2 regions of the Petroclostridium xylanilyticum genome follow, and region 1 is predicted to be linked to the other one. Evidence: riboswitches for the same ligand, from Rfam matches in the RefSeq annotation. Region 1 holds a riboswitch; the other holds the start of a gene.
The links. Region 1 has a riboswitch for cyclic di-AMP ahead of CIB29_RS14670 (peptidoglycan-binding protein). Riboswitches for the same ligand answer to the same signal wherever they lie in the genome.

Region 1 (8,351 bases):
ATTTCAGTTCACGGTATTGGCTTTCGTCACTTTCGAAAGACAGATCATCTACAAAGATAATAAATTTTAATCCTCGATTTTGAAGTATCTCCAAAATTTCCGGCAGGTCATTGAGATGATATTTTGATACTTCTATAAGCCTCAATCCTTTAGATGAATACTCATTTAATAATGCTTTTACTGTAGATGATTTACCTGTCCCTCTATCTCCGTAGAGGAGAACATTGTTTGCCGGAAACCCGTGAATAAATTGCAGTGTATTTTCTATCACGCTGGAGCGCTCCCGTTCATATCCGATTAAATTAGCAAACCTGACCGGGTCCGGACTGCTTATTCCCATAAGAGAGCCAAAATGACCCTTTTTAATCCACCGGAAAGCTTTAAATTTGTTAAAGATACCACACCCGTTTTCTGAATAGTAATGTGCCAGCTCTTCTAATGTATTTTCCCAACTTTCAGAATTTAAAAGAATAGTTCCTATAGATAGCTGCAGTTTGGTATCAGTACTAATTTCCCAGGAGGGCCAGACTTCTATAGAAGTTTTATCTTTTAGTGCTTCCTGAAGTATTCTGCCATTAATATTAAATAGCAGCTGCATATACTTAAGATCATATTGCACGACAGTAAGAATAGGTTCAGGGATATTTTGAATATTACCTCTTTCGCAGGTCAGGCTAAAGATGTTTTCATCATTTATAATAAGATTTACAATATGATGCTGCCATAAGTCTCCTACAATCCGGTTATTCATTCCATAAAGGCTTATTAATTGTGATGAAAGAAGATGATATTTTTCAATAAGATTTTCATAAATAGGATTTGCACTGCTTAATTCATTAATGAGTTGGGAAAATACCCTAACTGCTTCATCCTGCATAATATTTCTGTATATCGTTATTCTCGAAAGAGAATGGTGAGCCTGTTTTAATAATTTCTCATAGTGGTCCCTCATATGTATACTCCTTACGATAAAAAATCCAGCATTATATATGACAAATTATAACATAATCATAACAAGATTGGCAATTAGCGAATAGTATTCATACAAAAGAAAACTATAAGAATAAATGGACTAGTATTGCAAGATATGTGCAATATAGAGACAACAGGAGAAATAAGATTGCATATTCCAAGGATAAAGCCAATATTACAAATGGTAGAATCGATTACATTTCCTATTGCCATATCAGTATACCCCTGGAGTGCAGAGGTAGACGAAACCATCAGTTCAGGAATAGTTATAATACTTTTTTACAGGGCATACTATGTAAAGGTATTGATAAAAGTAGGTGATGTAATGAGTGTAGTAGAAAAAACATATGGCAACCTGGTCAGATTTACGTTAATGATTATCAATCCTTTTAAAAAAACAATCATTAAAACTCAATGCAAGGTGCACATATTTATTAATATGCAGGCGTTAGAGATACTTAAAAATGATAATTTTGAAGATGCATATTATTTTTTTTCCGACTATGCTGTTGACTTAAATAAAGGTGTCGTGTGGGCAGACCAGGACCTTAAAAGTATCGGACATTTCTACAGTCCTTTGAAGGAACGGGGTTTGTATGGACAACGTAATGCGTTATCATTAGCGGAAGGTTATTACGAAAAGGCAAAAAAATACTGGAAACAAAATGATATCAACAAGGCAATGTTTTATCTTGGAGCAACTGTCCATCTTATCCAGGATATGACCATACCCCAGCATGCAAATATCCGGCTTTTGGACAATCACCATCAATATGAGAAATTTGTACAAAAGGTTTATAATGAAGCAGATATATTTAAAGCTACGGAGGGAGGAGTATATCTTAGAAGTGTAGAAGAATTTATAAGATACAATGCCAAAATAGCTATAAAGGTATATAAAAAATTCCACTGTGTTCCCCAGGACAGAGAAAGATTTTTCCGCATAACCAAATACGCACTCCCATTAGCTGAAAAGACAACAGCAGGGTGCTTTTTAATGTTCTACCGTGATGTAAGCAGGAGATGACTTTTTTGCATATGTGCTTGTTGTGTAAAATAAAAGTAACTTATCCCAAAATATGTTTTAATGATATAATTTAAGATGGAAATTATTTTATGACAGTATTGGAGGGTATGCAATGAATAAAATTATTACCAAAACGATGAGTCTTGAGGAAGCCAAAAAACTTGGTATTGATTCCTGGAATCGTTGGGAATGTGAACCCAGCATATTTGATTGGCAGTATCCCGAACAGGAAACAGCATATGTATTTGAAGGAGATGTCATTGTAAAGACGTCTGATCAGGAGGTACATATTACAAATGGAATGCTTGTATCCTTTCCTAAAGGACTAAAATGTACCTGGGAAGTAAGGAAGACTATCAAAAAAGCGTATACCTTTAATTTTAGCATTGAATAGTTTGTGACGAAAGGATGAACAAAATGAGTATCAATCGAGTAGTACTAATCGTCCTCGACAGTGTAGGAATTGGTGAACTTCCCGATGCTGCAGACTACGGTGATGTGGGAAGTAATACAGTAGGAAATATAGTGAAAGCCTTTAATGGAATCAATATTCCTAATATGTGTGAATTGGGAATGGGGAAGATAGAAGGTATAGACTATTTGCCGGTACCTAAGGACATCAAAGGCAGTTTTGGCAGGATGGCAGAGCTTTCAAAGGGTAAGGATACAACAACCGGGCACTGGGAAATCTCCGGCATAAGGCTGGAACAGGAATTTCCCATATATCCTCAAGGCTTCCCGCCGGAAGTTATAAACGAATTTAAAAAGCAGATAGAAACAGAGATACTGGGTAATTATCCGGCTTCAGGTACCGAGATTATAAAAGAGCTGGGAGAAAAACACATGCAGACCGGGTACCCTATTGTATACACTTCTGCAGACAGTGTATTTCAAATTGCAGCTCATGAAGAAGTTATACCGGTGGATAGGCTTTATAAAATATGTGAAATAGCAAGGAAAATATTAAAAGGACCACATGCGGTAGGCAGGGTTATTGCGAGGCCCTTTGTGGGAGAACCGGGTAATTTTACAAGGACCAAAAATAGAAAGGATTTCTCACTTGAGCCTACCGGGACAACTATACTGGATAAACTGAAGGAAGCAGGCTATGATGTAATGGCAGTAGGTAAAATTGAAGATATTTTTGCAGGCAAAGGTATTACCTATGCTGTGCATACATCAGATAATATGGATGGAATAGACCAAACACTGCGGTTAATAAAAGAAGACAACAGAGGACTTATTTTTACCAATCTTGTAGATTTTGATATGGTGTACGGCCACAGGAACAATGCGGAAGGATATAAAGAAGCATTGGAATCGGTAGATAACCGGTTGCCGGAAATCATGCAGGTGATGAAAGATACGGATCTTTTAATCATTACTGCAGACCACGGCTGCGATCCAACTACCGAAAGCACCGACCATTCCAGGGAATATGTACCTGTATTATTATATGGGAAAAGTATAAAAGCAGGAGTTAATATAGGGACACGAAAGACTTTTTCAGATATGGCAGCGACCATTGCGGAGGTATTTAATATCCGGCATGATTTTGGAGCAACAAGCTTTCTAAATGCAATCAAAAATTAGTGGTAAAAATAGTGGGGAGTGAGGAGTGGGGAGATATTTATCCTCCATTAAAATATGATTAAAATAAAAGAAGCCATTATTGTTGAAGGAACTTATGACAAAATAAAGCTAGGGCAGATAGTAGATGCAACCATTATTACTACCAACGGTTTCAGCATATTCAAGGACAGAAGCAAGATGGAACTTATTAAAAAGCTTGCAGAAAAAACAGGGATTGTCGTTCTTACTGATTCTGACCGTGCAGGTTTTATGATTAGAAATTATATAAAACAATGTATACCGGCCCAATATGTAAAACACGCCTACATTCCGGAAATAAAAGGTATAGAGAAAAGAAAGACTATTCCGGGAAAAGAAGGACTGCTGGGCGTCGAAGGCGTAAAAAGCATGCTTATCCGGGAAGCATTAAAGAATGCAGGCTGTGTTGTGGAAGATGAAGATGAAATTACTCCTGAAGGCAGGAGGATTACCAAGGTGGACCTTTATGATGATGGATTAATAGGTAAAACAAATAGCTGCGAATTAAGGAAAAAGTTGACTGACAGGTTAAGCCTGCCTTCTAGAATTTCTACCAATGCCCTGGTGGATGTGCTTAATAAATTATATAACTATGCACAATATAAGAAAGTTATAAAAGATTTAGATAGAGATTGAGACTAAGACCAAAATCAAAACTATACTCAATTTGTGTATATCATGGAGAAATGCAGGCAATAAAAAAGATTAAGATTGAGATTAAGCAGTAAAAATGCTTAATCTCAATCTTAATCTCAATCTGCATAATGCATGAAATGCATTATGCGTAGAAAGCATGTCCGCCGATTCGGCCAACATAGGTTTTATTTTTTACAATCCATGAGCCGGCAGCTTTATCAGGATTAAAGAAATAAGTTGCGTTGCCTACCGGTTTTTCGCCGTTATAAGCAGCATAGGCCGCATCAATACTTTCCTGGCTTGGTGTGTTATAAATGGTACCGTCTGCAACAGGGCTAAACATAGGGATACCCTTATAGTATTCAAAGATAACTCCTTTTACCGTATTAGGAAAAAGGGATGATTTTACCCTGTTCATAACAACATTCCCTACTGCTACTTTACCCTTATAAGATTCTCCGCCTGCTTCGGCCTGAATGATTCTGGCAAGCCAGTATATATCTTCTGACATATTACGATTATTAGTTGATGCAGTATTTTTGCCATATAGTTTACCAAGGGTTTGAGGTCCTGCAATACCGTCTACAGTCAATCCGTGGTCACGCTGAAAAACAATAACAGCATTTTGGGTAATAGAACCGTAGTACCCTGTTACAGGTCCGTTAAAGTACCCTTTGGATCTAAGGGTTTGTTGCAGTTGGGTTACTTCATTGCCGGAGCTGCCTATTTTTAAAACGATATTATATAGTTGTGCTAAAGTTTGAGGTCCTGCAATTCCATCTGTTATAAGTCCATTTGCTTTTTGGAACGACATTACGGCATTTTGGGTAATAGAACCATAGTAGCCTGTTACATGATAAGAATAATAACCCTCGTTTTTTAATGCCTGCTGCAGTTTTGATACTTCGCTACCTTGTGACCCGGTTTTTAAAAGAGTTGCAGCAAAGGTAGCGGAGGAAGATAATATTATCCCTGCTGCTATTGCAAAAGTACATGCTGTCAATTTTAATGAAAATTTCATAAAACACACTCCTTCCGTAGTAAATTTGCTTCCGGAGTTAGCTGACGGGTTTGGTAAAGAAGGTATACCTACCACGCAAAAGCGTAGATTCACCCCTGATTATTGGTTCCTCCGTACCCCTATATAAGGGATTCAGCCATGTGTGCTAACTTTTACATTGCTAGTATTATAGTGTATAGATAGGGAACGCGTCAAAAATAAAGTTGACATAATAATAAGCGTAGGAGGTGAATTTCTTAATATATATTGAGCACTCAATAGATTTTACAGATTTATTACGTAATAATAGTAGATTCCAATAAATTCCGTAATGTTTTTGTAATAATTTCGTAATAATTTGAAATAGAGAAGAGCATATAGCTAGTATATAAACCGCATTAAACTGATACTATATCGATAGAAGTTCATAAAAAGTATCTATATATTTACTGATAATGATTTTACATGGCAGATCAAGTAAATAAGTTCACGGTTCACAGTTCACGGTTCACAGTAAAAGCTATTAAATCGTTTACTACTGTGAACCATATAATAATATTTTAATATTTTTATAAATAGTTTTTTGCAGAAATATATTTAGTGTGAATATGTGATATAATGTTGATATGTTAGAATGCAAAACTTCCCATTAAACCAAAGGAGGTTGACAACAGTTAATAAAAAGTTATAAAAAGTCATAAATTAATGTTGACATTTATAATTTAGTATAGTCTAATACAATTAGAGGTGGTTAATGTGAAGTATTATACTATACATGAGTTTTCTAAATTAGTTGGAAAAACTCCTCAAACATTAAGAAACTGGGACAAAAAAGGATTACTTATTCCACATCATACAGGTGCTAATGGATATAGATATTATTCGCATGACCAATTAAAACAAGTATTAAATATTAAAAAAGATAGATTGTTAAGATTTGGTTTTGAATTGGTGGAATATATATCTAATCTGTATGGATGTGAAATTGAAGTAATAGATAGTACAGAAAAAACTGAACAACAAGAACTTGTTGAAGATTTAGTGCAAATAATAACTGTATTTTCTTGTAAACTTCAAGGTAAAAGAGCAAACAAAGCACGTAAAATGATTGAGGAGTTGACCGAAGATGATAAAGACAATTAGAGTACAATTATTACCTAACAATAAACAAAAGACTTTATTAAAGAAATGTGCAGATGTAGCACGATGGGCTTATAATTGGGCTTTATCTAAGCAATTAGAAAATTTTAAAAACGGTGGCAAGTTTATAAACGATGAAGAGTTAAGAAAGGAACTAACACAACTAAAGAAAAATCCTGAATATAATTGGTTAAATGAAGTTTCAGCACAAATACCAAAACAAGCAATAAAGGATTTATGCATAGCTTATAAAAACTTTTTCAGAATAGAAAATAAACATTATTCTGAAAAAACTAAGAAAAAAGCATTAAGACAAGGTAGACAATTGACAGTTTATGATTTAGAAGGACATCCAAAATTTAAAAGCAAAAAAGATGTACAACAAGGGTTTTATCACAGAGAAGATTTAGGACATTTAAAATTTAAAGGTGATAAAGTAAAACTTGAAAAGATAGGATGGATTAAACTATCTGAAAATAGAATCGAATTACAAACAGCGGAAAAATTTTATAATCCAAGAATAAAATTTGATGGTTTTAATTGGTTTATAACCGTAAGTATTGATTATAAACCTACCAACAACCAAAAGTATTCAGATGGAATAGGCATTGACTTAGGAGTTAAAGATTTAGCAGTAATTAATGATGGTAGAAAAATACCTAATATTAATAAGAGTCAAGAAATAAGAAGATTAAATAAAAAATTAAAAAGACTCCAACGTAAATTATCAAGAAAATATGAAAAACAAAAAGAAGGAGGTGTAAACCGTTATAAGAAAACTAAAAACATTATTAAGTTGGAGTGCCTTATTCGTAAAGTCCATAAAAAAATAAAAGACATTCGTACAAATTATTTACATCAAGAAACTGCTAAACTGGTGAAAGCCAAGCCAGAGTTTGTGTGTATGGAAAATTTAAATATTAAAGGTATGGTTAAAAACCATAAATTAGCAAAATCCGTACAAGAACAAATGTTTAGCGAGTTTCGTAGAATAATGGAATATAAATGTAAATGGAATCATATTAGGTTTATAGTAGCAGACAGGTATTATCCATCAAGCAAGACATGTAGTGAATGTGGATATATTTTAGATAAGATGTCTTTATCAACAAGAAAATGGGTGTGTCCTGAATGTGGAATAATGCATGACAGAGATATAAATGCAGCTATAAATCTAATGAAATATGGAAAATCAGCATAATTCACTTAACGAATTATGTTGGTATGTACGGTGTCGTTACATCGGAATTTAAGCCTTTGGAGAGTCATACCAAACGCAAGTAGGATTCCGAAAGCGGACTCTATGAATAAGGAAAAGAACATAAAAGTTATAAAATTTATAACTTTTTATAAGTTTCTTATAACGGAATTCACATGAGATTTAAAGAAAAAGTTGTGATTGTAACAGGAGGCGCACAGGGGATAGGTATGGCAATTACCAGAAGTTTTGCCCGGGAGGGAGCGAAGGTAGTAATTGCAGATATTGACCAGGAAGCAGGAAAAGAAAATGAGCTATACATGCGTGAAAATGGTGGAGAGTGTATATATGTACAAGTAGATGTAGCCTCTGAAGAAAGCGTAAAAAATATGGTACAGGAAGCAGTATCACATTATGGTGGAGTCAATATTTTAATCAATAATGCAGGAATAGGTGGAAATAAATCTATTTATGAAAGATCTATGGAAGAATGGGATAGAATTCTGGGAATCAATTTAAGAGGCCCTTTCATGTGCACAAAGTATTGCGCTCCTTATATCAAAAAAAACGGAGGAGGGGCCGTCATCAATATTGCTTCCACTAGGGCACTTATGTCTGAACCCAATACTGAGCCTTACTCGGCTTCCAAAGGAGGGATACTTGCACTGACACATTCTCTGGCAGTAAGCCTGGGACCGGATAAAATCAGAGTTAACGCAATCAGCCCGGGTTGGATTGATGTAACCGGTTGGAAAAAGCAATCTAAA
Region 2 (8,351 bases), on a different contig from region 1:
AGCAAGTATTCAGCAGCTTTTTTCTTGATTGAATCTATGTTTTTTTCTACTTTTGCCACACGACTTATAGAGACAATTCCAAAAACCTTTTTTAGTCTCTCTATTATTTTTGAAATTTCAATATTATCAGTAACTGGTTCAATATAAATAGTAGCCTGTGCCCGGGTAATTTTAATCTTTCCAAGATCATGTAAAACTGCTTTAATATTTCTAACAAGTTTATCTTCAAATAGCGGTCTATTTAAACCCTTTAATATTATTTCTCCATATTTCACTAATACCAATTCGTTCATTTTTTTACCTCCGTGTATATTTTCTCAACTGTTGAATGATGGTACTTAACTGTTCTACACAATATTCTATATCTTCTAAAGTATTAAATGCAGATACACTGAATCTTATTGCCCCTTCAATACATTCACGTTCAACACCCATTGCAGTTAAAACGTGACTGGGAGAAGGTTTGTTTGAAGAACAGGCTGACCCGGTAGAAACAAATATCCCCTTATCTTCCAATGCATGAAGAAGAACCTCTGCTCTAATTCCCGGAAAAGAAACATTTAATATATGAGGTGCATTTTTACCGGCAACTTGTCCATTTATAATTATTTTATCTATTTTTTCTATTATCTTTTTCTTCAAAGTTTCTTTGAGCTCATTCATGGTTGAGATTGCATTATTTAGATTTTGAAAAGTTAGTTCAACTGACTTTCCAAATCCTATAATTCCAGGGACGTTTTCAGTTCCTGAACGCATATTAAGTTCCTGATTTCCTCCATAGACAATAGGTTTTATTAATACGCCTTTTTTTATAAATAGTGCCCCCACGCCTTTTGGTCCATGAATCTTATGTGCACTAACAGATAATAAGTCGATTCCAAATTGTTTTGGTGTAAATGAAATCTTTCCAAAAGATTGTATTGCATCAACATGGAATATAGCTTTTGATTGTTTTAAATCCAATATGTCCCTAACTTCTTTAATAGGCTGGATAGTTCCAACTTCATTATTTACATGCATTATACTTACCAGGATGGTATCGTTACATATGGCTTTTTCCAACTGTCCTAAATCTATTATTCCGTTTTTATCTACTTGTATATACGATACTCTGAAACCTTCTTCTTCAAGATATTTAAAAGTATTTAATACTGAAGGATGTTCTATGACAGATGTAATAAGATGGTTGCCTCTCTTCTTATTTGCTGCAGCTATCCCTCTAATTGCTATATTATTGGATTCTGTGCCGCCGGAAGTAAAAAAAAGCTCACTGCTCTTTACGTCTAAAGCTCTGGCAATGATTTCCCTGGACTTCTTGATTGCCCTTTCTGCATTAATACCCTTTATATGCAACGAAGATGGATTCCCGTAATTATCCGTTAGCGTCTCTACCATTGCATCTACCACTTCTATGTAAGGTTTAGTTGTTGCACTGTTATCTAGATAAATTTCTTTTTGCATAAGCTACCACCTCATTGAAAATCATAATAATATTATTACCCTAAACACGTTTAAATTTTCCATTTTATTATTGTATATTAATTACATAAATTTTGCAAACCAAATAAAGTTTCGAAGGTGTATATTTTTTAGGTGATGCGGCTTTTCCTCCGTTGCGTTAACAGGCTCTAAGCCTTTTCGCAACATTCTTTCCATAATATTCATCAACTAAATTAAATGCACCCAGTTTTGAAAGTGTAAAGTTATCATATTTTGTACATATAAAGTAATTGAAAATATCAAAAAATAGTAAGTAAGACTTTAGTCCTACCAGTTGTTCTGATATAATATTACTATGTTGTGCTCGAAAAATTGCAGACGATATATCGATAACCAATGTAAAATAATGTTTTTACATGGCAGATAAAGTCAATAAGGTCACAGTTCACGGTTCACAGTTCTCAGTTCACAGAAATTAGCCAAGAAAATCCTGTGAACCGTGAACTGTGAACTCTGAACTAAAATAGACAATGTAAAGTACTTAGTAATACTTATATATATTTTGATAAAGGGGGACAAAAAGTGGGGACAAATTTTGACAGTGAATTATTTGAAGGACTAAAAAGTCTCGGATTTGATAACCTGGATGATATTTCAATATATAAAAAAGAAGATGAAAAGACCGAACAAAAGAAGGCCATGGACAAGAATGAAGAAGATTATCTGTTTGACCGCAAAATACAATGTCCCGTTTGTGGTTCAAACATTTCTGTACGTGCAGTTAGATCATCAAGCGTAAGGATACTATCCCGGGATAGCGATTTTATGGTTTATTATAAGGGTCCAAACCCAATGCTTTATGATGCATGGGTATGTATACAATGTGGCTATGCTGCTATTTCCTCTCAATTTCATAGTGTTTCTGTCCAGCAAATTAAAGCGATACGTGAAAAAATATGTTCCAAATGGAAGCCAAAAAATTATGGTCCCGTATATGACGTAGATGTTGCTATTGAGCGCTATAAACTTGTGCTGCTTAATGCGATTGTCAAAAATGCAAAAACCAGTGAAAGAGCACTTATATGCCTTAAGCTTGGCTGGTTAAACAGATTGAAAAAAGATTTAGAAAATGAAAAAAAATTCCTTTACCAGGCGCTCCAGGGATTTATAGATGCTTTTGAAAAAGAACGTTTCCCTATAGCGGGAATGGATGAAGCTAGTCTAACTTATCTTATAGGGGAATTGTACAGAAGATTAGATGATAATTCCAACGCTTTATTATGGTATAGTAGGGTGCTTTGTAACCGAACGGCAAAAAATAAAATTAAGGATATGGCCCGTGAACAAAAACATTTAATATCCGAAGAAAAGAAAAAAGAAGAGATAAGTGAACAAAGACAAAGTAAAGAAATCATCAATACTGGAAAAAAACAAAGTCTTTTGAGTGGATTTTTTAACTGGGGTAAATAGATATGTACATAAATATTACTAAATTACCATAATATACATTAATAAAGTTTCTTTTTATAGGAAACTATATTAATGGAGGTGATATCGATGCCTAATACTAATAAAAAATTAGTTCCTGAAGCTAGAGCAGCATTAGACAGATTTAAAATGGAAGCTGCCAGTGAAGTTGGCGTTAGCTTGAAGCAGGGTTATAACGGTGACTTAACAGCCAGACAGGCTGGTTCTGTTGGCGGACAGATGGTTAAGAAAATGATTCAACAAGTTGAACAGGGCATGGCTGGCAAATAATAATGATGTAATATTAATAAAAGTAGTCGTAAATAAATTACGACTACTTTTATTTACTTTGTGCAGCCTTTAAAACCATTTGCTGGTGCCGTTCATCAACCCGGTCGGTTCCATGAGTTTTGCTTTTATAGAAGTGTATATCTACAACCCCTGACATATTATTATTTTTAACACCATCTAAATTTGCCCCTCTGCCATACCCTCCGCTTCTATTATCCACTATTTTACCAAAAGGCTGATCATCTCTTCCGGCATGTGGCATCGCTGCTATTGAAGCGGCCATCTCTCTTCCATTTACATTTACAATAATTGCCCTTCTTTCCCAACTCCAATTACCGCCATATATCTTCTTTAAGATTTCTGTATCTTTTTGGGTAAGTGTCTCAACATCTGCATGATTGTATCCAGCAACCCTTTTAACTTTAAAACTTAAACCTGTGTCAACATCTGTTACAGTTGCAACTGCACCTCTTGGAAAAATATTTTCTGCCTCTGAAAACCATGGTACTAAAAGAGTTTGTGAAGATACTTTACTTCGGGAAACTTCATTTTTATTTGAAACCTTTCTATTAAGTGCTGACATAGTCTGGGGCCCTGCAATCCCATCAACTATTAAACCGTTATCTCTTTGAAATCTTATAACCGAAGCTTTAGTTATAGAACCATAATATCCCGTCACATCAACATTAAAATATCCCAGTTGTTTCAATTTAAGCTGTAGATCCGTTACTGCTTTCCCACTTGACCCTACTTTCATGATTACTGCATTATTCGTAACTGTTTGTGCAGATACTGGAGCAGCATATGTAATACTTCCGACTGAAATCATTAAACCTACAGTTCCTAAAATTACTGCTTTTTTAATATTCATAAATAACATCCTTTCCTTTTGTTTGCTTACGAGGTTAGTTGACGGGTTAGGTAAAAGGAGACAACACCCTGCCTAATAATTGGCTTCACCCCAATATGTTTGTTCCCCCGTTCTTTATTTATTAATAAAGATTCAGCAATTTTAGTTTACCATAATATTTTGTATAGGTCTAATTTTATATATTTAAATTAGCTGCTATTATAATGCATTAAGTCATTATTGCTCAGGTTTACTTAATATATTACAAAATTATTAAATATTATTACATAATTATTAAATTTTTCTGCAAAGATAGACATATCTAATACGTAAATATATCTATATATAATACACTTAATATGTTACATTGGGGCAAGTCGCATCATAAATAAAAACCAAAAAAAGACATACCCAATTGGATATGTCTTTTTGATCAGTTCCGGCAACGACCTACTTTCCCGGGAGGTCCCCCTCCAAGTATCATCGGCACGATGGAGCTTAACTACCGTGTTCGGAATGGGAACGGGTGTGTCCTCCATGTCATTGTCACCGGATAATTCAACTGTGTTGATTTTTCGTTCACAGGTCACGGTTTGAATTCTTAACCTGCTCTTTTAATTGCCTCAGGTACTCTTTCTTGTTCACCAGCATGTTCCCCATTCACCTTTCTACTGTGAACTGTGAACCATGAACTGTGAACTGTTTCATGTACCTTCAAAATTAAACAATGCTTTGACATGAGGTTTTTGCAAAAACCTTCTTCATATATTCTTTCCCGCAATTAACCTCGTCCTTAATAATTATTCATTGTTAATTGCTTTCTTGGTCAAGCCCTCGGTCTATTAGTATCAATCAGCTGAGTGCATTACTGCACTTACACCTTTGACCTATCTACCATGTAGTCTTCATGGGACCTTACTAGCTTTTGCTATGGGAAATCTTATCTTAGGGGGGGCTTCACGCTTAGATGCCTTCAGCGTTTATCCCTGCCGCACTTAGCTACCCAGCTGTGCACTTGGCAGTACAACTGGTGCACCAGTGGTGCGTCCATCCCGGTCCTCTCGTACTAAGGACAGCTCCCTTCAAATTTCCTGCGCCCGCGACAGATAGGGACCGAACTGTCTCACGACGTTCTGAACCCAGCTCGCGTACCGCTTTAATGGGCGAACAGCCCAACCCTTGGAACCTACTTCAGCTCCAGGATGCGATGAGCCGACATCGAGGTGCCAAACCTCCCCGTCGATGTGGACTCTTGGGGGAGATAAGCCTGTTATCCCCAGGGTAGCTTTTATCCGTTGAGCGACGGCAATTCCACTCTCTTACCGCCGGATCACTAACTCCAACTTTCGTTACTGCTCGACCTGTCCGTCTCGCAGTTAGGCTAGCTTTTGCGTTTACACTCTTTGCGCGATTTCCGACCGCGCTGAGCTAACCTTTGAGCGCCTCCGTTACCTTTTAGGAGGCGACCGCCCCAGTCAAACTGCCCACCTGACAGTGTCCCATACCCGGCTTACGGGTACTGGTTAGAATTTCGGTATCTCAAGAGTGGTATCCCAACGTCGACTCCATATACACTGGCGTGCATATTTCTTAGTCTCCCACCTATCCTGTACATGAAATACCAAAATCCAATATCAGGCTGCAGTAAAGCTCCATGGGGTCTTTCCGTCTAGTCGCGGGTAACCAGCATCTTCACTGGTACTACAATTTCGCCGGGCGCGCTGTTGAGACAGTGCCCAAGTCGTTACGCCATTCGTGCGGGTCAGAACTTACCTGACAAGGAATTTCGCTACCTTAGGACCGTTATAGTTACGGCCGCCGTTTACTGGGGCTTAAGTTCAAAGCTTCGCTCTTCGCTAACCTTTCCCCTTAACCTTCCAGCACCGGGCAGGCGTCAGCCCCTATACGTCGTCTTTCGACTTAGCAGAGACCTGTGTTTTTGCTAAACAGTCGCTTGGGCCTATTCTCTGCGGCCTGGTCTCCCAGGCACCCCTTCTCCCGAAGTTACGGGGTCAATTTGCCGAGTTCCTTAACAACGCTTCTCCCGTTCGTCTTAGGATTCTCTCCTCACCTACCTGTGTCGGTTTGCGGTACGGGCACCTCACCAATATGCAAGCTTTTCTTGTCAGTGTAGATTCATCTGCTTCGCTACTTGTTTTCGCTCCCTTTCGCCACACTCTACCAACGGTGTGGTCAGACTATCTTCCTGCGTCCCTTGCATACTTTTCGGCTTCGGTGGTTACGGAATTTCAACCGTATGTGCATCGACTACGCCTTCCGGCCTCGCCTTAGCTCCCGACTTACCTTGAGCGGACGAACCTTCCTCAAGAAACCTTAGGCTTTCGACGATTATGATTCTCACATAATTCTCGCTACTCATTCCGGCATTCTCACTTCTATCTCGTCCACATGTCCTTTCGGTCATGCTTCTGCCTACCATAGAAAGCTCCCCTACCATACTTGCGTATCCAAAGCTTCGGTATAGGTTTTAGCCCCGTTACATTTTCGGCGCAGAATCACTCGACCAGTGAGCTATTACGCACTCTTTGAATGAATGGCTGCTTCTAAGCCAACATCCTGGTTGTTTTAGCAACTCCACATCCTTTACCACTTAAACCTATTTGGGGACCTTAGCTGTTGGTCTGGGCTGTTTCCCTTTTGACTATGAAACTTATCTCCCATAGTCTGACTCCCGGACATCATCTCTATGGCATTCAGAGTTTGATAGGGTTCGGTAACCGGATAAGGCCCCTAGCCCATTCAGTGCTTTACCTCCATAAGATTAATCCGAGGCTAGCCCTAAAGCTATTTCGGGGAGAACCAGCTATCTCCGAGTTCGATTGGAATTTCTCCGCTACCCACAGCTCATCCCCCACTTTTTCAACAGTGGTGGGTTCGGACCTCCACGAGACTTTACTCCCGCTTCATCCTGTCCATGGGTAGGTCACCCGGTTTCGGGTCGTATGCATGCAACTTTACGCGCTCTTCACACTCGGTTTCCCTACGGCTTCGGTGCTTAACACCTTAACCTCGCTGCATACATACACTCGCCGGACCGTTCTACAAAAAGTACGACATCGCACTTAAATGTGCTTTGTCTGCTTGTAAACACAGGGTTTCAGGTTCTCTTTCACTCCCCTCCCGGGGTTCTTTTCACCTTTCCCTCACGGTACTTTCCTCTATCGGTCATTAGGTAGTATTTAGGCTTGGGAGGTGGTCCTCCCTGCTTCCCACCGGATTTCACGTGCCCGATGGTACTCCGGATCCTGATGGCTCACTTTTGCTTTCGCATACGGGACTTTTACCCCCTGTGGTCTACCTTTCCAGGTAGTTCTGCTAGCTCCTGTGATGCCGTCTTCAGTCCTCAACCCCAAAGGTATTTCTACCCCTGGTTTGGCCTTTTCCCCTTTCGCTCGCCACTACTTAGGGAATCGATGTTTCTTTCTTTTCCTCCGCCTACTTAGATGTTTCAGTTCAGCGGGTATTCCCCCGCATAGCTATGGATTTACTATACGGTGACCGGATATTGCTCCGGCCGGGTTCCCCCATTCGGATATCTGCGGGTCTTAGGCTATTTGCGCCTCACCGCAGCTTTTCGCAGCTTATCACGTCCTTCTTCGGCTCCTAATGCCAAGGCATCCACCCTGCGCTCTTTCTAGCTTGACCATTTGTTTTAGTGTGGAGTGGGAAGTGGATAGTGGGGAGTTCCCTCCTCCAGTCCTTACTTCCTTATCCTTCACTTTTTGAACATTCTGGTGTTCTCCTGTTTTTAGAATTATATGAGTAAAGTTTTCCTTTGAAATTACAGTGTAATACAGTGTTCTCCACTGCAGTTACCCTATGATCTTTTCCTCATGTCTTTACATTGTTTAGTTTTCAAGGTACATTGTCAGTGAGGAGTGTGGAGTGATTAGTGGGGAGTTTCCCCTTCTGCTACTCTGCACTTCTACACTACTATTGAAAAACCTTTTATTAGCTTCATGCTTTCATGGGTAATGGTTTTCTCCCCACTCCCCACTATTCACTGTCCACTAATGAATTGGTCTTTCAAAATTAAACAGCGTAAGCGTTCTCAGACATTACTTATCGTAATGTATCGACCATAGGATTCGTTCCTTACTTTAATAATTATTAATTATTAATTGGAACTTCTCTCCTTAGAAAGGAGGTGATCCAGCCGCACCTTCCGATACGGCTACCTTGTTACGACTTCACCCCAATCATCGGCCCCACCTTCGACTGCTGCCTCTTCCGTTAGCTCACAGGCTTCGGGTGTTACCGACTCTCATGGTGTGACGGGCGG

Region 2: linked by a shared signal. The riboswitch ahead of CIB29_RS02775 (peptidoglycan-binding domain-containing protein) and the one ahead of CIB29_RS14670 (peptidoglycan-binding protein) in region 1 are both predicted to bind cyclic di-AMP.

The regions. Positions count from the first base shown of each region.
Region 1 covers NZ_NPML01000019.1:539,914-548,264, reverse strand. Annotated here, with positions in the region: gene CIB29_RS14700 (ATP-binding protein) at 1-952, opposite strand, end outside; gene CIB29_RS14695 (hypothetical protein) at 1,027-1,185, opposite strand; gene CIB29_RS14690 (zinc dependent phospholipase C family protein) at 1,121-1,999, shown strand; gene CIB29_RS14685 (cupin domain-containing protein) at 2,112-2,393, shown strand; gene CIB29_RS14680 (phosphopentomutase) at 2,417-3,592, shown strand; gene CIB29_RS14675 (ribonuclease M5) at 3,647-4,246, shown strand; gene CIB29_RS14670 (peptidoglycan-binding protein) at 4,389-5,267, opposite strand; cyclic di-AMP (ydaO/yuaA leader) riboswitch at 5,278-5,415, opposite strand; gene CIB29_RS14665 (MerR family DNA-binding transcriptional regulator) at 6,003-6,389, shown strand; gene CIB29_RS14660 (RNA-guided endonuclease InsQ/TnpB family protein) at 6,373-7,587, shown strand; gene CIB29_RS14655 (SDR family oxidoreductase) at 7,761-8,351, shown strand, end outside.
Region 2 covers NZ_NPML01000004.1:167,413-175,763, reverse strand. Annotated here, with positions in the region: gene thiI (tRNA uracil 4-sulfurtransferase ThiI) at 1-293, opposite strand, end outside; gene CIB29_RS02790 (cysteine desulfurase family protein) at 298-1,461, opposite strand; gene CIB29_RS02785 (DUF2225 domain-containing protein) at 2,023-2,910, shown strand; gene CIB29_RS02780 (alpha/beta-type small acid-soluble spore protein) at 2,998-3,198, shown strand; gene CIB29_RS02775 (peptidoglycan-binding domain-containing protein) at 3,248-4,069, opposite strand; cyclic di-AMP (ydaO/yuaA leader) riboswitch at 4,078-4,217, opposite strand; rRNA gene rrf (5S ribosomal RNA) at 4,486-4,602, opposite strand; rRNA gene CIB29_RS02760 (23S ribosomal RNA) at 4,871-7,714, opposite strand; rRNA gene CIB29_RS02755 (16S ribosomal RNA) at 8,210-8,351, opposite strand, start outside.